Regions from separate parts of the Exiguobacterium sp. KKBO11 genome, predicted to be linked through region 1. Evidence: riboswitches for the same ligand, from Rfam matches in the RefSeq annotation. Region 1 holds a riboswitch; each other region holds the start of a gene.
What was found. Region 1 has a riboswitch for S-adenosylmethionine ahead of msrA (peptide-methionine (S)-S-oxide reductase MsrA). Riboswitches for the same ligand answer to the same signal wherever they lie in the genome.
Positions count from the first base shown of each region.

Region 2: another riboswitch for S-adenosylmethionine. It lies ahead of AYO36_RS02515 (methionine ABC transporter ATP-binding protein); the one in region 1 lies ahead of msrA (peptide-methionine (S)-S-oxide reductase MsrA).
Region 3: another riboswitch for S-adenosylmethionine. It lies ahead of AYO36_RS00660 (methionine ABC transporter ATP-binding protein); the one in region 1 lies ahead of msrA (peptide-methionine (S)-S-oxide reductase MsrA).

Region 1 covers NZ_LUCU01000033.1:282,302-289,024, reverse strand. Annotated here, with positions in the region: gene AYO36_RS12480 (putative quinol monooxygenase) at 1-239, opposite strand, end outside; gene AYO36_RS12475 (M20 metallopeptidase family protein) at 317-1,495, shown strand; SAM riboswitch class I at 1,558-1,661, shown strand; gene msrA (peptide-methionine (S)-S-oxide reductase MsrA) at 1,756-2,286, shown strand; gene AYO36_RS12465 (winged helix-turn-helix domain-containing protein) at 2,516-3,115, shown strand; gene AYO36_RS12460 (MFS transporter) at 3,130-4,350, shown strand; gene AYO36_RS12455 (DMT family transporter) at 4,404-4,886, opposite strand; gene AYO36_RS12450 (Crp/Fnr family transcriptional regulator) at 4,899-5,567, opposite strand; gene AYO36_RS12445 (DMT family transporter) at 5,583-6,011, opposite strand; gene AYO36_RS12440 (NAD(P)H-dependent flavin oxidoreductase) at 6,149-6,723, opposite strand, start outside.
Region 2 covers NZ_LUCU01000011.1:451,259-457,981, forward strand. Annotated here, with positions in the region: gene AYO36_RS02480 (arsenate reductase family protein) at 1-116, shown strand, start outside; gene gcvH (glycine cleavage system protein GcvH) at 181-564, shown strand; gene AYO36_RS02490 (thioredoxin family protein) at 663-944, shown strand; gene AYO36_RS02495 (class I SAM-dependent methyltransferase) at 1,484-2,122, shown strand; gene AYO36_RS02500 (S-ribosylhomocysteine lyase) at 2,126-2,590, shown strand; gene AYO36_RS02505 (PLP-dependent cysteine synthase family protein) at 2,587-3,510, shown strand; gene AYO36_RS02510 (bifunctional cystathionine gamma-lyase/homocysteine desulfhydrase) at 3,503-4,669, shown strand; SAM riboswitch class I at 4,727-4,831, shown strand; gene AYO36_RS02515 (methionine ABC transporter ATP-binding protein) at 4,910-5,932, shown strand; gene AYO36_RS02520 (methionine ABC transporter permease) at 5,929-6,594, shown strand; gene AYO36_RS02525 (MetQ/NlpA family ABC transporter substrate-binding protein) at 6,627-6,723, shown strand, end outside.
Region 3 covers NZ_LUCU01000011.1:66,194-72,916, forward strand. Annotated here, with positions in the region: gene AYO36_RS00630 (C40 family peptidase) at 1-281, opposite strand, end outside; gene rho (transcription termination factor Rho) at 637-2,010, shown strand; gene AYO36_RS00640 (type B 50S ribosomal protein L31) at 2,102-2,347, shown strand; gene AYO36_RS00645 (DedA family protein) at 2,384-3,034, opposite strand; gene AYO36_RS00650 (thymidine kinase) at 3,218-3,832, shown strand; gene AYO36_RS00655 (alpha/beta hydrolase) at 3,906-4,664, opposite strand; SAM riboswitch class I at 4,732-4,833, opposite strand; SAM riboswitch class I at 5,083-5,186, shown strand; gene AYO36_RS00660 (methionine ABC transporter ATP-binding protein) at 5,273-6,301, shown strand; gene AYO36_RS00665 (methionine ABC transporter permease) at 6,291-6,723, shown strand, end outside.

The DNA.
Region 1 (6,723 bases):
ATCTGTTCACGGTATGCTTTATAATGATCGGATGCGATATGCGCTTCAAGCGCCTCTTCGTCCCGATACACTTCGTACAGCATGAATTGATGCTCATCCTCGATCGATTGGTGCAAGGAATAACGTAAGCATCCTTCTTCTTTTTGTGAGGCATGATAGACCGTTTGTAGAATCGGGAAAACTTGATCCGCGAGTCCTGCTTTGATTGTAAGTACAGCGTTGACGACGATTTCTCCCATGTTTCATTATCCCCTTTCGTGATTACCTGTATCTGTACCCATTTTCACGAAAAGACACACGTCAAAGGAGCTTGAAGATGCAAACTCAACTTTTTGAAGCACTTGAACAATTTGAACCCACGATGATCGCGTTACGTCGTGATTTCCACCGGCATCCAGAACTGTCCTTCCAAGAAGTCCGCACACCAGAACGAATTGCAAACTTTTACGCGGAGCAGGGCATCCCTTATCAAACAGCCGTTGGAGGTCGTGGGGTCGTCGCGACGATCGAAGGCAAACAGCCTGGTCCGACGATTGCTGTCCGCGCAGATTTTGACGCATTACCACTTCAGGAAGAGACAACGCTTGCTTTCCGGTCGATCCATCCTGGTATCATGCATGCTTGCGGGCATGATGGTCACACGGCAATGGTGATGGCCCTGGCTGCTACGCTCTATCCGTTACGTGATCAATTGCAAGGAACGATTCGAATCATTCACCAGCATGGTGAAGAGGTCTTTCCCGGTGGAGCGATTCAAATGATTGAAGCCGGTGTCCTCGAAGGTGTCGATGCGATTTTTGCGACACATCTCGAAAATGATTTACCGGTTGGTACGATTGGGTTTCGGGAAGGACATACATTATGTGCGATCGACGAATTCGAAATCATCGTCCACGGTCAAGGCGGGCATGCCCAAGCACCACATAAAACAAAAGATGCGCTCGTCGCTGGAGCGCAGCTCGTCTGCAACTTACAGCATCTCGTCAGTCGACGGGTCGATCCGTTTGAGCCTGCTGTTCTTGCAATTGGTTCTTTCCATGCGGGAACGGCTCCGAACATCGTCACGGGTGAAGCACGCATCGTCGGTGAAATTCGGACGTTCAATGAGACATTGCGGCATCAGCTCCGGCAAGAAGTCGATCTTGTCGCCAAAACGACATGTGCCGGCATCGGTGCTACCTATTCAATCGACTTCACGACTGGTTATCCAGCACTCTGGAATCATCCGGACGAGACAAAACTTGTTCAGGAAGCCGCTTCTTTCTTACCGGAAGCATCCGTCCGGGCACTCACACCAATGATGGCTGCGGATGACTTCGCGCATTATCTAACACATGTCCCGGGAAGTTATTTCTTTACTGGCTCCGGATATACGGACGGTCGCGTCAACTATCCACAGCATCATCCGCAGTACGAAATCAACGAACAGGCGTTGTTGATTGGTGCGAAGACACTCGGAGAGACGGTTTTACGTGCCTTGAAACCTAAGGATTGACTTTATTTCTGTGTGAATGGTATCATCACAACAATGATAACGAATGACATCAACTTCATATACCCTTATCAAGAGTGGACCGAGAGATCTGGATCGATGACGTCCCAGCAACCTGCGCATAGCAAGGTGCTACGACCAGCAAAGCGAAAGCTTTGGTTGATAAAAAGCGGCGACTCCTTTTGCAACCAAGCGAAGGAGTCGTTTTCGTTTTCTCGCTGTCAGACATACAATGGGGATTTCCCACGGAGAGGAAGAGACAGATGGAAAAAGCAACATTTGCAGGTGGATGTTTTTGGTGCATGGTGACACCGTTTGAAGAATTACCAGGAATCGAGGGAATCGTATCAGGTTACATGGGCGGACACGTCGACAATCCGACATACGAGCAAGTCAAAACAGGAACGACGGGACATCTCGAAGTCGTACAAATCACGTTTGATCCGAGCCTGTTCCCGTACGAGCGTCTGCTCGAACTCTACTGGCCACAAACGGATCCAACGGATGCAGAAGGTCAATTCCAAGATCGCGGCACGCAGTACGCACCAGCGATCTTCTATCATACGGATGCGCAGCATGAAGCAGCAATCGCTTCCCGTGACGCTCTTGCTGCAAGCAATCGTTTCAAACAACCGATCGTGACGCGGATCGATGCCGCTTCTGAATTTTATCCGGCGGAAGAGTACCATCAAGACTTCCATAAGAAAAATCCAGAACACTATAAAAAAGATCGTGCTGCTTCTGGTCGCGATGCTTTCATCGAGCAGGAATGGAAAGATACGACGACGGTCTAATCACTTCGAACCATATACAGTAGCTGAAACTGATTTCAAACATCTCGTTCTTACCCTACTTTCAGTAAAAAGTGGAGGATGATCGAGATGTCGTGGAATCAGTTTTTTTGTATGCAAAAAAATGATGTCTTCTTTACCAACACCCTTACATAAATTTGTAATCGTTTACAAAAGAAGCCTTTTGTTTTACGGTTAATAAAAATTAACCGGTTAAAAAGGAGATCATTGCATGGAACAAAAAGCGATTCACATGTTAGAGAACTATGAACAGTTAAAAGTGATCAGTGATCCGTTACGAACAAAAATCCTCATGTTTCTCGTCGAAAAACCACACACGGTACATCAGTTAGCCCACTTGCTGACGTTATCCCGCGCGAAGGTCCTCTATCACGTACGGGAACTTGAAAAGCATGACTTGATTCGTCTCGTCCGGACGGAAGAACAGGGCGGCAATCTATTGAAATACTATCAAGCGATTGCTCGAGGATACATTCCTGCCGATCATCTACTGAACTTCGTCGAGACGAATGAAGCGACCCGGCAGTCGTATCTTGAGGTACTAGACCGGGCAAAGACACGCGTTCTTACGGCTCCGACAGCTACTTTTTCTCCTTCATCTTCGAACATCGAGGACTGGATGAGCTTATCACTTCAAAAGGAACTGGCGATGTCTGAAGCCGATTTTCGGCAGTTTGCTACAAAATATCGTGCTCTATTGGACGAGTTCACACGGTCCCCTTCACTAGACAAAAAAGATAAAAAACACTTCTATATCATGACGACTGCCTTTGCAATTGATGAACCACTGTTTGAGAACGACGACGTCTAAACCGGAGGTGCCACATGCTGCCTGTTGAAATCGATACGCAACAATCGCTGTTTAAAAATCGATCTTTTTTATTTTTATGGGGGTCCGGTATGTGCTCTGCCCTCTCCCTATCAGCCTATCTGTTTGTTGAACAATGGTATGTCATCCATACGCTAAACCAGGCGTCCTATCTTGGATTCGTCCTCATGGCCACCTTGTTACCCCGTATTTTTCTCATGTTGTTCGGTGGCGTCTTATCCGATCGCTATAAACGTTCGACGATCATGCGCATCTCGAGCGCTTTACGGATCAGTTTCATTCTCTGTCTTCTCGCATTACTTCATACCGATCAGCTTACATTGCTGACGATTTTAGTATTCGCCTTGCTATTCGGTAGTGTGGATGCATTCTTTTCGCCGGCGAATGCTTCCTTACTGCCTACGCTCGTTCCGAAAGAACAACTCACTAAAGCCAATTCACTGATTCAGACATCTAATCAAATCGCTCTCTTTTCAGGTCCGATTCTTGGTGGAGTCATCCTCAGCTATTCCTCTTACTCGTACGTCTTTCTCATGATTTTCGGGGCACTCTGCATGACGCTCCTTTTCACGTATGGTATTCGTGAATCTAAGATCAAGCGATTGCTTCAGCATTCAGCTCTCTTTGAACTAAAAGAAGGGCTGCATTACGTTTTTCACTTTCAGCAACTCAAGCAGACACTTTTTCTTGTCATCTGTGTCAATTTCTTTTTCTTTGGACCACTCTTACTCGGAATCCCCTTACTCGTTCATGATGTGCTCCAAGGAGATGCGATGGATTTAAGTTATATGCAAGGTGCTTATCAAATGGGAATGCTCGGAGGGGCGCTCTGGAGTGGTTTTACGCAAACGAAAGTAAATGGGCTTACCTCATCGGTCCGATTAATTGGCGCCTTAGGTCTGCTTCTCTTCCTGCTTAGTCAAGCGCAGCAGATCTTGTTGTACCTGATCATCCTGTTATCACTTGGTGTCCTTTCTTCGATCATCAATATTCGCTTCATTACGTTCATCCAGTCTCAGTGTGCGGAACAGACGATGGGACGTGTCATGAGTGTCGTGAATGCCGCGTCAAACGGTCTCGTTCCATTATCTTATGCGCTTCTCTCTTTTCTACTGTCGTTTCATGTTTCAATCACGACGATCATGTTGTACTGTGGTCTTCTTATCCTTGTCCTCTCACTCTACTTCAGAAAACGCATGATCCAGGTCGAAAACTAATCAAAAAAAGACAGTGGAATGGAATGCCACCGTCCTCGTTCTGTATTCGGTTATTACGAAACACGTTCTATCTGATCCTTTGCCTGTTGTTCCGGCGCCACGACTTGATACCGCTTCAAAACGAAGATCCCACATACCATGACGGCGAGACCGACGAGCTGACCGAATGATAAATCAATTTGTGGTAAACCGAACCAGCCGAACGTATCAACAGCAAGAGCAAAGCTTAACTGCGAAATCAGAACGACAGAGATCGCGACGGACGGACCAAGTAACTGAATCCCACGCATGACACAAAAAACGACGCCGACACCGACAAGTCCACCAAACCAATAGAGTGGCGATACGTTTTGAATCTGTCCGATTGTTCCACCACGAAACAGAACATACGTGACACTTGCTCCGACGAACCCGACGAAGAAGACGAGCGTCGTCGTCGCCCAAGCGCCAAACGCGTCACTCATCCGAGCATTCAATACCGTCTGTAAACTGATCAACATCCCTGCCAATACGGCACACACGATGCCTATTATCATGTTCGTTCCTCCTTACTCATAGCTGTTGCCGTTCGCCTTCTCGCGAATCCGCTCCAGATCAACGATGATGATTTTCCCGCGTCGTCGAACGAGAATCTCTTCTTCACATAATTTCGTGATGATCCGGTTGAGATGGCGATAACTCGTTCCAAGCCAGTCGGCGACGTCATGCAGGTTCGACGTCCGCATCTCCTGATAAAATAAACTGTCACTGGCTTCAGAAGCGATCGACAACAAATACCCTGCAAATCGCTCTTCAACTGTATACAACACATGATGCGACGCTGATTTCGAGTCGGCATACCACTTCGCTGTGATCGTGCGTAATAGGAATTGCAGAAAGACGTTCGTTGTATTGTGCTCGCGTAAAATCGCATACGGTACGCTCAACACCTCGACATCGGTCACTGCTTCGACCGTATTCAGCACTTCCCGTTCATTGATGAACTCAGCGTCACCGATCACCGTCAGTGGTGTCTTGAATCGTAGAATCCGTTGTTTCCCTTCTGACGAGGCAGCAGATATCTTAACTTTGCCTGCGACGATGAAGTACATCCGGTCGATCGCTGCCCCTGTCGTACAGAGGAGTTCCCCTTTTTGGAAGGTTTCTTGACGCAACCAAGCGCGCGTCTCTTCCGTCAAAATCGTATCCAGTCCGTACTGTTGAATGACGGTTTCCATGTTTATTCCCTCCCTTTAGGCAAGTGAGAAAATCGCAACTCCTGCAAGCATGAGACCCACACCAACCCACTGACCACGATTTCCTTGTTTTTTTAAGACACCGAACCATCCCTTTAAATCAATCACAAAAGCACATAAAATCTGTGCGACGAGTAATAAACACATCGCCCATGTCATCCCGAGTGTTTGGATTGCTGTCAGTTCCGTTACGACGACTAGCACGCCAATCAAACCGCCGCTTGCATAAATCCACGGTAACTGACGGAAGCCACCGATTTTCCGATCTCGTACGAAACTGTAAATGACTAAACAACCCATCAGACCCACAAAGTGGACGATCAATACGGACAACCACGGTCCGACGCCTGTCGCAAGGCGCGCATTGAATATGCCTTGCAGGGCGATGAACAGACCGCTCATCAAAGCAAACACGACTCCTTGCACGTCATCTCCTCCTTTAATCTCTACACTAGAGTAGACCTTACTCGTGCCCTACTTGAAAAGGACAAATGTCCCATTTTCAAAAAAACATGAAAAAACCCGCTGTCCACAAGTGGCATCACGGGTCCCTCACTATATACTCATGTCGTAAAACGAGTCGTCGTTTGTTTCAGCTGTTCCTCTGCTTCCACCATCATGCGCGTAAACAACTCCGCAACAGTCGGCACATCATGAATCAATCCCGCAACCAGTCCAGCGTTGACATACCCTTTCTCCTCATCGCCCTCAAGAGCGCCCGTAATATGATACGACTCATTCGTCTGATCGAGAAAAGCAGCAGGTGTCTCTGCTGTGAGTCGTTCGACGTAAGGACCATCAAGGACACGCCGGACGAATCCGACGGAACGTCCGATGATGCGTGTATCGGTATCGGTCGCATCCATTAAGTGCGCCTTGTATGCCGAATGAACCTTCGCCTCTTCCGTCGCAATCAATCGTGTTCCGAGCTGGGCGCCAGCCGCACCAAGTAACAGAACAGCTGCCAGTCCACGCCCGTCACCAATCCCACCTGCTGCAAGGACCGGAATGTTGACCCGATCGACGAGTTGCGGAATCAAGGTCAGCGTCGTCAGCTCGAGCGGTGAATTGATGCCTGCCGCTTCAACTCCCTCCGCTACGAGTACATCTGCCCCTGCCTGTTCTGCCTTTAACGCCT
Region 2 (6,723 bases), on a different contig from region 1:
AGCAATACAAGTTGCTCGCAAGTGACGGCATGTTATTGAAGCGTCCGATCGTTACAGACGGAAAAGACGTCACGATCGGCTTCAAGGAAGAAATGTATCAAGGAAAATGGTATTAAGTTCAGAGTCGATTTTGGTATACTGAACACGTTAGTCCAAATTAGTCCACAGGGGGAATCGGAAATGAGTCAAGTAAAAGACAACTTACGCTATTCGGAAGAACATGAATGGGTCGAAGTATCAGGAAACAAGGCGCGCATCGGAATCACGGATTTCGCGCAACACGAACTCGGGGATATCGTCTTCGTCGAATTGCCTGAAGTCGGAGATACGATCTCAGCAAACGAGCCATTCGGTTCAGTCGAGTCGGTCAAGACAGTCTCGGAGTTATACGCACCGATCTCTGGTAAAGTCGTTGCCATCAACGAAAACCTTTCGGATTCCCCAGAACTCGTCAACGAGTCACCATTCGAAGGCGCTTGGATGGTTGACATCGAAATCGAAGATGCTTCACAAGTCGAGGCATTGATGGACGCTGCGGCGTACAAATCGATGATCAACGAGTAATACTTAACGAAAAGAGAGTGAACGAGGCGCTTGCGTTTCGTCCGCTCTCTTTTTTTTGTATACTGACGACAGATACCACGAAGAAAGGAGCGACCGTCATGCAAGAGGTCACGACCGTCCCGGAAAACGGGCTATTGTATGTCTATGCACCGATGTGCGGGACATGCGCCATTGCGGAACGTATGCTCGATATCGTTGAAGCGACGGAATCAGGTCAATCGATTCAGAAGGCGAACGGGAATTTCATTCCGGATTTCTTAGAAGAAGCCCGTGTCATGAGTGTTCCTGCGTTGTTGCGAATTGAAGAAAATCAAGTCGTAGAGCGACTTTATGCCTTCCAGTCCGTTCAAAACGTCTTTGCTTTCTGTCAAGAACGGTAAGAAAAGTCCGATTGGATTTTTCTTTTTGTTAAATTGTCGGAATATTTACAATAATCCGTTGACAACGCAGAAATATGAATGGTATATTCATAACAACTTCTAGAAATGCATTATAGGAAGTCTAGCAGAGATGATCGTTCAATACGATTCAAGTCCTGAACCCTTTCTCCCATCCTAAGCCGGTGTATTGTTTCCCCTTAAGTCGTCCCCCAAAGACGAAGCGGTGCAATGAACGGGTGGTGGATCGAAAGGACCGATCAGGAAGTGAACGTAAGCTGGCGATCATGTCGAACAGGCGCCGTCCTCCACGCGGAAGAGCGAACAATTCCGAATGGAGCTGGGTTTTCCTTCGTAGCATTTCTAACCACATTATTCGTGTTGTCGGTTCGCCGGCAACGCCTTTTTTTTGTTTTCTGGAAGTTTTTCGAGCCGGTCGCTTGCCAGGATAGAATCTCCTTGCTACAATGCGAATAAGGAAAATTACTTTAATTCATATCCGATTACTCGGAATTAACTGGTGAGATGGAGGACGACAAGGCATGACAGTACGTTTTATGGATGTTTTCACAGAATGGGCATCAACGTATGACGAGACAGTAACCGGACACGATCCGGAGTATAAAGAGGTTTTTCGTCGATACGATGAGATTTTGGATACAGTAGCGGATAAAGCGCAGTCGCCGGTCATTGAATTCGGAGCAGGCACAGGGAACCTGACACAACGTCTTCTGGCACGTCACGACGCCGTACTCGCCGTTGAACCAAGTCCGGAGATGCGGGCAATCCTGACGGAAAAGATTCCGTCGCTTGATGTACAGGATGGTCACTTCCTCTCGTTCGAGGCGAAGGAAGCACGCAGTTTTGTTTCTACGTATGCGTTTCATCATCTAACAGATGAGGAAAAGGGAGAAGCAATCGATCTGATGGCATCACATTTACCGGCAGACGGAAAAATCGTCTACGCGGATACGATGTTCGTCTCAGAAGAGGCACGCCTGCAAACGATTCGTGAAGCACGTGCTCAAGGGTTCGACGCGTTAGCGGAAGATCTCGAACGCGAGTTCTACCCGTTGATTCCAGTCATGGAAGAATTGTTTACATCACGGGGATTCACTGTTAAATTTATACAATACAATCACTTCGTCTGGCTCGTAGAAGCCGAGAAAATGGGGGAATAAATCATGGCACTTCAAAAAATGAACGTCGAAAGCTTTAACCTGGATCACACGAAAGTCAAAGCACCTTATATCCGCGTCGCGGGTTATAAAGAAGGTAAAGTCGACCAAGTCGTCAAATACGATATCCGTTTCACACAACCAAACGTTGAGCAAATGCCGATGCGTGCGATGCACACACTCGAGCACTTACTTGCTGAAAACATCCGTAACTACTCGGATGATGTCATCGATGTCTCACCGATGGGATGCCAAACAGGTTTCTACATGGCGATGATGAACTTCGACTCGGTCGAAAAAATGAGCGAACTCGTTGAGAAGACGTTGAAAGACGTCCTCGCAGCAGAAGAGATTCCAGCGCAAAACGAAGTCCAATGTGGATTTGCGAGCGCACATGACCTCAAAGGAGCGAAGCACTATGCCGAGAAAATGCTTGCCGGTCGTGATGAATGGGACATCGTCTTCGGATGATCGCGAACAACGTCCGCGACCTCGTCGGAAACACACCACTCTACGAGATCACTTCATTCGATTTGCCTGCTGGTACGCGCATTTTGGCGAAGCTCGAATGGATGAACCCTGGGGGCAGCGTCAAAGACCGCCTTGGCATTCAACTCGTTGATGCAGCAATCGAAAACGGACATGTGACACCAGGCGGTACGATCATCGAGCCGACAGCCGGGAATACCGGCATCGGCTTGGCGCTCGCCGCTAAAAAATATGATCTTCAAGTCATCTGTGTCGTTCCGGAAAAATTCAGTCAAGAAAAACAGACGTTGATGCGGGCACTCGGCGCAACCGTCGTCAACACGCCGACTGAACTCGATATGCAAGGGGCTATCGACCGGGCTAAAGAACTCGGTCAGGAAATTCCGAACAGTTACGTTCCGTTACAATTCGAAAACGAAGAGAATCCAGTCACGTATCAGCGGACACTCGGTCCTGAGCTGATTGCGGACTTGTCGCACATCGACTGGTTCGTTGCCGGTTGTGGTTCAGGTGGTACGTTCGCCGGAACAGCGGACTTCTTAAAACAACGTCTCGGTACAAAAGCAGCGATCGTCGAACCGGAAGGCTCCGTCTTAAATGGTGGTCCAGCCGGTCCGCATAAGACAGAAGGCATTGGAACAGCAAAATGGCCAAGTCTCGTTCCGCGTGAACTCGTCGACGAGATTCATACGATTTCTGACCGCGATGCATTTGACGCGGTTCATACACTCGCTGCTCGCGAAGGATTACTCGTCGGTAGTTCAGCAGGTGCAGCGCTCGTTGCTGCGCTCGATATCGCAAAGCGTCACCCCGGCAGTACGATCGTCACCGTCTTCGCAGACAGTGCCGAACGCTACTTAAGCCAACAAATCTTTGAAAAGGTGGACGAAACTCATGCGTAAGAAGACAGCATTGATTCATGGAGGAACAGGTGTCGACCGGGCAACAGGAGCCGTCACACCTCCGATCTATCAAACAAGCACATACAAGCAGGATAAAATCGGTCAACTCAAGGACGGATACGAATACTCACGGACAGCGAACCCGACACGGACGAGCATCGAACGATTGATTGCGGATCTCGAAGGTGGCGCACGTGGTTTTGCCTTCGGTTCTGGGATGGCAGCAATCCATGCCGTCTTCCACTTGCTTGAGTCTGGCGACCACATCGTCATGACAGATGACGTCTACGGTGGTACGTTCCGCTTGATGCAACGCGTCTTACCGAAGTTCAATATCCAAGTGACATTCGTCGATACGACGGACCTTGCGGCAACGGAAGCAGCGATCCAAGACAACACGAAGATCGTCTACGTCGAAACACCGACGAACCCGTTGTTGAAAGTAACGGACATTGAAGCAATCGCAACGATCGCCAAACGTCACGATCTTAAACTTGTCGTCGACAACACGTTCGCGACACCTTATCATCAACAACCACTCGCACTTGGTGCAGACATCGTCTTGCACAGTGCGACGAAATACATCGGCGGACATTCGGACGTCGTCGCTGGACTTGTCGTCGTCAAAGATGATGCGCTCGGCGAAGAGCTGCACTTCATCCAAAACTCGACAGGCGGCGTGCTTGGACCGCAAGACAGCTTCTTGCTCGTCCGTGGTCTTCGTACACTCGGTATCCGAATGGATGCGATCGAAGAGACAGCACATGATCTCGTTGCGTTCCTACAAGCGCAAGACATCGTCTCGAACATTTTCTACCCAGGACTTGCATCGCATCCTGGTCACGACATCCAAGCGAAACAAGCGACTGGATTTGGTGGGATGATCAGCTTTGATGTCGGTTCAGCAGCGAACGCAGAAAAACTCGTCGAGGCGACACACTTCTTCACACTTGCTGAAAGTCTTGGTGCCGTCGAGAGTCTGATTTCGGTGCCGGCACGGATGACGCACGCGTCGATCCCAGCAGAGCGTCGGGCAGAACTCGGCATCACAGACGGTCTCGTCCGGATTTCAGTTGGACTTGAAGACGCGGAAGATTTGAAAGAAGACTTAACACGTGCTTTCACGTTCCTCGAAAAAGTTTCTGAAAAAACTGTTTGACAACAAAAATAACCCCTGCTAATATTCAGAATATATTCTACAAACTTAATACCGAAACTCTTATCGAGAGTGGTGGAGGGACTGGCCCGATGAAACCCGGCAACCGCGGATCTAATCCGAAGTGGTGCTAATTCCAGCAGACAAAAGTCTGGGAGATGAGAGCAAATGGTTTTGTGTACTGAAAAGTGCGCGCGTTTGCTCTAAAACGCGCGCACTTTTTTTATTTTAGGAGGGACAGTTGTGATTCGTTTACAAGACGTAGGAAAGATTTATCGCTCAAAGCGCGGAGCGGTCGAAGCCGTCGCGAATGTCGATCTGACAATCGAGCGCGGTGAAATTTTTGGAATAATCGGTTATTCCGGAGCAGGGAAATCGACTCTGATCCGATTACTGAATATGCTCGAAGCACCAACGAGTGGTTCGATCCAAATCGATGGTGTTGAAATGACATCACTGAAACCAAAAGAATTACGAGGCGTCCGCAAGAATGTCTCGATGGTCTTCCAACACTTCAACTTACTATGGTCACGGACGGTTGAAGAGAACATCATGTTCCCACTCGAGCTAGGTGGCTTCCCGAAAGCACATCGCAAGGAACGGGTAGCGGAACTGATCCAACTCGTTGGTTTGGACGGACGCGAAAAAGCTTATCCGTCACAATTATCCGGTGGTCAAAAACAACGTGTCGGTATCGCTCGGGCACTGGCATCGAACCCGGACGTTCTCTTATGTGACGAGGCAACAAGTGCACTCGATCCGAAGACGACGGACTCAATCCTTGAGTTACTCGTCGACATCAATGAAAAACTGAAACTAACGATCGTCTTGATCACACACGAGATGCACGTCATTCAAAAAATCTGTCACCGGGTCGCCGTCATGGAAGCCGGTAAAATCGTCGAGCAAGGACCGGTCGCAGAAGTCTTCCGTCATCCGAAGCAAGCGATGACGAAGGAATTCGTCAAACAATTGACGTCACCGTCAGAGAACGAGTTAACGTTCGCGAAACTACGCGAACGGTACCCAACCGGAAAAATCGTTCAGTTGACGTTCGTCGGATCGACAGCGGAAAGCCCGATCCTCGCGGAAGTCATGAAGGATTCACCGGTCCTGTTCAATATCATCGGCGGAAACGTCGGTCAATCGCAGGAAGGGGCACTCGGTACACTGTTCATTCAGTTGATCGGGGAAACAGAAGCAACACAAGCGGTCATCACGAAGCTTCAAGCCAGTGATGTTGAAGTGGAGGTGGATCACCGATGATTTCATTCTTTGACAACCTAGATTGGGACATGGTGTGGGAAGCGACAGGCAGTACCGTCTATATGACGGCAATCGCTGGGGTTTCGACATTCGTTCTCGGTTTGATCATTGGTTTACTATTGTATGCGACAAACGAAGAGTTATTGTTCAAGAATCGGGCGTTCTATTCAGTGTTGAGCTTGATCGTCAACGTCTTCCGTTCGATTCCGTTCATCATCTTACTGATCTTATTGATTCCATTTACGACAGCGATCGTCGGTTCGTTCCTCGGACCAACGGCAGCATTACCGGCACTGATTTTCGGTGCTGCACCATTTTACGGTCGGATGGTTGAACTCGCGTTACGTGAAGTCGATAAAGGTGTCATCGAGGCAGCTGAATCGATGGGGGCGACGAAGTTCCAAATCATCTATAAAGTCTTAATCCCGGAAGCGTTGCCTGCCATCGTTTCTGGTATCACGGTCACACTCGTCTCACTTGTCGGTTATACGGCAATGGCCGGAGTAGTCGGCGGAGGTGGACTTGGGGACATGGCCTTCATCGAAGGATTCCAGCGTTCTCAAAACGATGTCATCGTCATTGCGACACTCTTAATCTTAGCGATCGTCTTCGTCATCCAAATCATTGGTGATTTGCTGATCCGTGCGATCGATAAACGTTAATTCAAATTTTATTCATATTGGAGGAATCATTCATGAAAGTTTGGAAAAAATTCGTAGGTACTGCTGCTGTATCCGTCTTAGCAATCAGCCTTGCTGCATGTGGCGAAAAATCATCAGGATCAGGTAGCG
Region 3 (6,723 bases), on a different contig from region 1:
GATTTGTATGTCTTTGTGTACTGTGAGTAGACATAGCGTGTTTTACCGCCGTATGAGATTTTTGTCCAGCTGCCTGATTTGCCTTTGTATGTAAAGACTTGACCAGCGTTGACTTTCCCGACGATGCTTGCTTTCGTAGAAGGTGCTGTCCGAACACGAAGACCGTTGTCCGTGATCTTGACTTTCGTGACTGTCGCTGCTTCAACTTTACCTGTACCCACTGATGTAAAACCTGAAACCACTAAGGCTGCCGTCGCGATCGATGCTAGAAAACGTTTCATGTTAAGAATTCCTCCGTTTAAATGTAGTGTGTTGCGTCCGTAAGTTATATGATGAAATCATTAAGTGTGTGATTAAGCAGTCTACCTTACAACTGTGTAAGAATTTTGTCTGCAGGAATATCTTAGCACGAGCACACTTGAAAACGTTTTTTCAGTTAGAAGACAAAACAGATGCTTTTGTAACATAACTGAAATAATATCCTTGAATATTACAAAGTAAGAAACGCAGAGGATTGTTAACGACGAATTCAAAAAAATATGATACCTTTAGTTCACGAATAAAATTACATACCTCCTGATGTATGTATGGAAGTATGCTGAATGCAGTTGAATTTATAAAGAATAGGTGAAGAACATGCCAACAACTGATAAAAAAGATAAACCAGAACGTTCCTATACACTGGCTCAATTGAGCCAACTGACATTAAAAGAACTCTATGAAATCGCAAAGACGAAGAATGTCCCACAATACCGGGAAGCCCGTAAACGCGAGTTGATGTTCAAGATTTTAAAAGCACAGGCTGAATCGACTGGTCTTTATTTCCTCGAAGGGGTACTCGAAGTCATCCCTGGCAACCCACAAATGCAAAACGATGGTGGCTTTGGCTTCCTTCGTCCTATCAATTATTCCCAATCCTCTGAAGATATTTATATCGCAGCATCTCAAATCCGACGCTTTAATCTACGTAATGGTGATGTCGTCACAGGTAAAGTCCGTCCACCGAAGGAAAACGAACGGTTCCAAGGATTACTTAGCGTGGAAGCCGTCAACGGTGAAGCACCAGATACTGCCCGTAACCGTTTATTTTTCCCGGCACTGACACCGATCTATCCGGATCGTCTAATGCGACTTGAGACAGAACCACGCCATCTATCTGTGCGTGTCATGGATATGATCGCACCGGTTGGGTTTGGTCAACGTGGTTTGATCGTCGCACCGCCAAAAGCAGGGAAGACATCACTCCTCAAAGAAATCGCAAACTCGATTCAGGAGAATCATCCGGATGTCGAACTGATCATTCTCTTGATTGATGAGCGTCCTGAGGAAGTAACAGATATTGAGCGCTCGGTTCCGGGAGCAGACGTTGTCAGCTCGACGTTTGACGAAACACCAGACAACCACGTCCGGATTTCTGAGCTTGTCCTCGAGCGGGCGATGCGACTCGTCGAACACAAGAAGGATGTCGTCATCCTGATGGATTCGATCACACGTCTAACACGGGCCTATAACTTAACGGTACCGCAAAGCGGTCGGACGCTCTCAGGGGGGATTGACCCGGCTGCGTTCCATAAACCAAAACGCTTCTTTGGGGCAGCGCGAAACATCGAACACGGTGGTAGTTTGACGATTCTTGCGACAGCTCTCGTTGAGACAGGATCGCGCATGGATGACGTCATCTATGAGGAATTCAAAGGGACGGGCAACATGGAGTTGCATCTTGATCGTAAGCTGTCAGAGCGTCGGATCTTCCCAGCGATCGACATTCGGAAGTCCGGTACACGGAAGGAAGAACTCTTGCTTCCGAAAGAGCAACTCGATGCACTTTGGACGATTCGCCGGACGATGAACGAGTCGAACGAATTCGTCGATACGTTCCTACGGAAGATTCGCGATACGAAAAATAATGAGGAATTTTTCGTCGAACTCGAGAAGGAAAAGAAGAAGGCGGTCCGACGCGCACCGGCTAAACCACGTACCGTCAAGAAGGAAACGACGACGGAAAAATAACTATTGCGACGCGCAAAAAAATCGTTTAGTATAGGAAGGTAACTTACTCTGGCTCAGCAAATGAACCAGGGCGGAAGGAGAGAAATCAACCATGAAACAAGGAATTCACCCTAACTACAACAAAGTAGTATTTATGGATTCAACGACTGAGTACAAATTCTTAAGCGGTTCTACTCGTTCTTCGAACGAAACGATCACTTGGGAAGATGGTAACGAGTACCCACTCATCCGTGTGGATGTGTCTTCAGACTCGCACCCATTCTACACAGGTCGTCAAAAGTTCAACGCGGCAGATGGTCGTGTCGATCGCTTCAACAAAAAATACGGCCGCAAGTAATCACTTGCCGGTTCTTAAAAAAACAGCCTGCCTCCATTATGGAAGCAGGCTGTTTTTGTATAGACTGAATTGTGAACGATACGCGAGATACGTCTTCAAGACGAAGGAGAAGGCGATTCCACCGGCAATCCCGATTAAATACGGCATGACTTCCGGATGTGCCAAGATATAGTCCACGACTTTGTGGAACGAGAGATGACGACCGACAAAGTAGCCGGCGCCTAAGAACACGCTGATCCAAATCAACGCACCTGTATACGCATAACTCGCAAACACGCGAAACGGCATTTTCGAGACACCTGCAAAAAAGGCAGAGAGTTGGCGGAGACCAGGTATGTAGTAACCGATGATTAGGACCGATTTTCCGTAACGACGAAATCCGGCTTCAGCGGAAAGAATATGTTTTTCTGCGATACGCATTTTCGGTCCGACGCGGTGTAGTAGTGGCATACCGAGTTTTAATCCGAGTAAATAGCTGATCGTCATCCCGATACAACTGCCGGCGTAAGCGGCGAGAATCGTACCGACGAGTGGTAGATTGCCTTGATGCATCCAAAAACCGGACAGGACGAGCAGGGTCTCATCAGGAACCGGCAATCCCACGATACCACCTGCGAGAAGGACGGAGAGACCAAGGGCACCATATTGGTGCAGGATGTCATGTAAGAGATGATGAATCGGGGACACCTTCTTTCGTGAGAGTCTTCTTCTTCAGTGTACAGGAAATAGGGGACGGTTGGAATGAAAGGACAAAAATTCTAGGTAAAGAAAAAATGAATTTTGATTTCCGGAAGTCAACCCTTTTTCTCGATACCGTTTCGGGCTATACTCGTTAAAGTGACTATTTTTAGAGGACGGTGTCGGACGATGATGCATGTAATAAATCAGTACGGCTGGATCGAAGTAATTTGTGGCAGTATGTTTTCCGGGAAATCGGAAGAGTTGATTCGTCGTGTCAGACGGGCGCAGTACGGCAAACTGCCCGTTCAAGTATTCAAGCCGGCAATCGACGACCGGTACCATGAAGAGCATGTCGTCTCTCATATCGGCAACTCCGTCGTGGCGATTCCAATGGCGACGAGTCGTGATCTCTACGCAGCAGTAGCAGAAGAAACACAAATCGTCGGAATCGATGAAGTTCAATTCTTTGATGATGAGATCGTACAAGTCATCGAAGCACTCGCACAAGACGGAAAACGCGTCATTTGTGCAGGTCTTGATCAAGATTTCCGGGCAGAGCCATTCGGCAAGATGCCGGAATTACTGGCGCGCGCAGAATTCGTGACGAAGCTACAAGCCATCTGTCTTTCGTGTGGGGATCCGGCTTCCCGGACACAACGGTTGATTGATGGAAAACCAGCGAATTACGATGATCCGATCATCCTAGTAGGCGCTTCAGAATCGTATGAGCCACGATGCCGCCATTGCCATGAGGTGCCTGGAAAACCGAAGCCGCTCCAGTCGGTGCAGCACCAAGAAAATTAAAAAAAGACGAACCGATCGCGGTCGTCCTTTGATGTAGCAGCTATTCGCTTCTAAGTGAATAGCTGTTTTTTTATTATCCCGTTTCCTGTGAGAACCGGCTTGAGCGTTCGATAAAGCGGATCGTCTCACGAACGATCAAATCCTGATCATGATCGAGGGTCGCGACGTGGTACGAGTTCAGCAAACAGTAGCTTCGTTTATCATTCGTTCCGATGTGCTGATGCAGATAATCCGAGCTCGACGGCGGGACGACGTGATCGGTCGCCGAGTAGAGAATTAATGTCGGCAGAAGGATTGATCCTAAGCGTCCTTTCGTTTCATCCATCAGACGGACGAGTTCGAACGCACAACGACTTGGAACGAGGTCATAGATGATTTCGAAAGCAGACCGTTTGATGTCCGGTGCCCCTTCCGGTAAGTACTCTGGACCGTCCTCGAACGAAAGTGCTTCATAGGATGGAACGGAAAGTGCGGCATTGATCGTAATGATGCCGGCGAACGGAATGCCGTCAGCGGCGAGTGACAGTGCAAGCGTCGCACCCATCGATTGACCGATGACGAAGACTTGATCGCATGTTTCTTGTAAACGTTCATAGCCGTCTTGCAGGCTTTGCTTCCAACATCGAGCAGTCGATTGTTCAAACTCGCGGACGTTCGTTCCATGTCCGCGTAAGCGCGGGGCATAGACGGTAAAACCTTCAGCAGCGAATGCCTCACCGACGTCGCGGACACTTTGCGGAGTGGCATTAAAACCATGACAGATTAGAATACCGATCGGTCCACCTTGAAAATAAAACGCTTCAGCACCAGTCAATACAGGATAGTTCATCATTACTATTTTTCCTCCATTCATGAAAAAAACTCGTCGACGTCACTGCTTGGACGCCCACGAGTTTTTCACCGTATCATCCAAAGCCGCGCTTTGCTGGTCGGAGCACCTTACAGATTGCAGGTTGCCGTGAAGTCATAGAGCCAGGTCTCTCGTTCACTCTTGATAAATATCATATTGGAATTGTCGGAATAATCATTGAAACGATGGTAGCACGACCAAAAATGACTTGTCAAATCTTTCTTGACGAATCATGATCCGTTGAGTAAGCTAACTCATAACTTGTTCATCCATCGATATGCGCCAAATGGATTATTTTTGCAAAGTTGGTTGACTTTTAAAGTTTCGACCCGTAATGTAAAAATTAGTTTTACGACATAAGCAACAACGCAACAACACACATACGAATTTCATACCGCAATACTTATCCAGAGAGGTGGAGGGACTGGCCCTACGAAACCTCGGCAACAGACTCATTATGAGCACTGTGCCAATTCCATCAGACAGATGTCTGAGAGATGAGTGGAGTGGATTCTGCCACTGTGCGGATCCAGGTCTCTTCTTGTTTCTCAAGAAGGGACCTTTTTTGTTGAATGAAGGGGGAAAACGGAATGATTGCATTTCATCAAGTCAAAAAAACGTACGTCACGAAAGATCAGACGATCGCAGCGCTTGACGGTGTCGACCTGACAATCGAAAAAGGCGAAATCTTTGGTGTCATCGGCTTTAGCGGTGCCGGAAAAAGTTCACTGCTCCGCTGCGTCAATCTGTTAGAACGACCGACGTCAGGAACGGTGACGGTTGATGGGGAAGATTTAACGCAACTGTCTCCGAAAAAATTGCGCCAAGCAAAACAACGGATCGGGATGATCTTTCAGCACTTCAATCTATTGAATGCGAACACGGTCTTTACGAATGTCGCGAAACCACTCGTTCTCGCAGGCGTCAAGAAAGACGAAATTCGCCGCCGGGTGACGGAGTTACTCGAATTCGTCGATCTCGCGGACAAGGCGGATCATTATCCGGATCAATTGTCGGGTGGGCAGAAACAGCGCGTTGGTATCGCCCGGGCACTCGCGACGCAACCTTCCGTCCTCTTATGTGACGAAGCGACGTCAGCACTCGATCCCCAAACGACACATCATATTCTCCAGTTATTAAAACGGATCAATGCGGAGTACGGGATCACGATTCTCTTGATCACCCACGAGATGGGCGTCATTCGGGAGATTTGCGACCGCGTCGCCGTCATCGAAGCTGGGAAACTGATCGAGTCAGGAACGGTCTTTGATGTCTTTTCAAACCCGCAGACCGAGACAGCACAGAACTTCGTCCGCTCCGTCATGCACGACGAGATTCCAGCATCGATTCGCCAGTTGATCGAGTCCCGGAATGCGAATCCGATCTATAAGATTCATTTCCTCGGACATCACACCGGGCAGCCGCTCTTATCGCAAGTTGCGAAACGCTTTGACGTCGATGTCAACATCTTGCACGGTAGCATCACGGAGTTGCAGGAGACACCGTTTGGCACTCTGCTCGTTGAACTGATCGGTGAGCCGGCTGAAGTAAAACGAGCGTTACACTACATCGATCAGGCACAGGTGACGGTCGAGGAGGTACTTGCCCATGCTAGTTAATTACAGTGATATCTGGACAGCATTTTTACAGACGATGACGATGGTATCCGTTTCGCTCTTATTCTCGACATTGATCGGCTTACCACTCGGGATCCTGCTTGTCGTCACGCGAAAAGGAGCATTGCTTGAAAATGTCCCGCTGTTCACGTTCTTCAACAGTATCGTCAATATTTTTCGCTCGATTCCGTTCATCATCTTACTCGTCGCGATCATCCCATTGACACGCTTGATCGTTCAGACATCAATCGGAACCGAAGCCGCAATCGTTCCGCTCGTCTTTTACGCTGCACCGTACATGGCGCGTCTGATTGAGAGTTCTTTACTCGAAGTCGATAAAGGCGTTCTTGAAGCAGCAGAAGCGATGGGCGCGACACCGTTTCAAACGATTTTCCGCTTCCTTCTGCCGGAAGCACTCGGTTCAC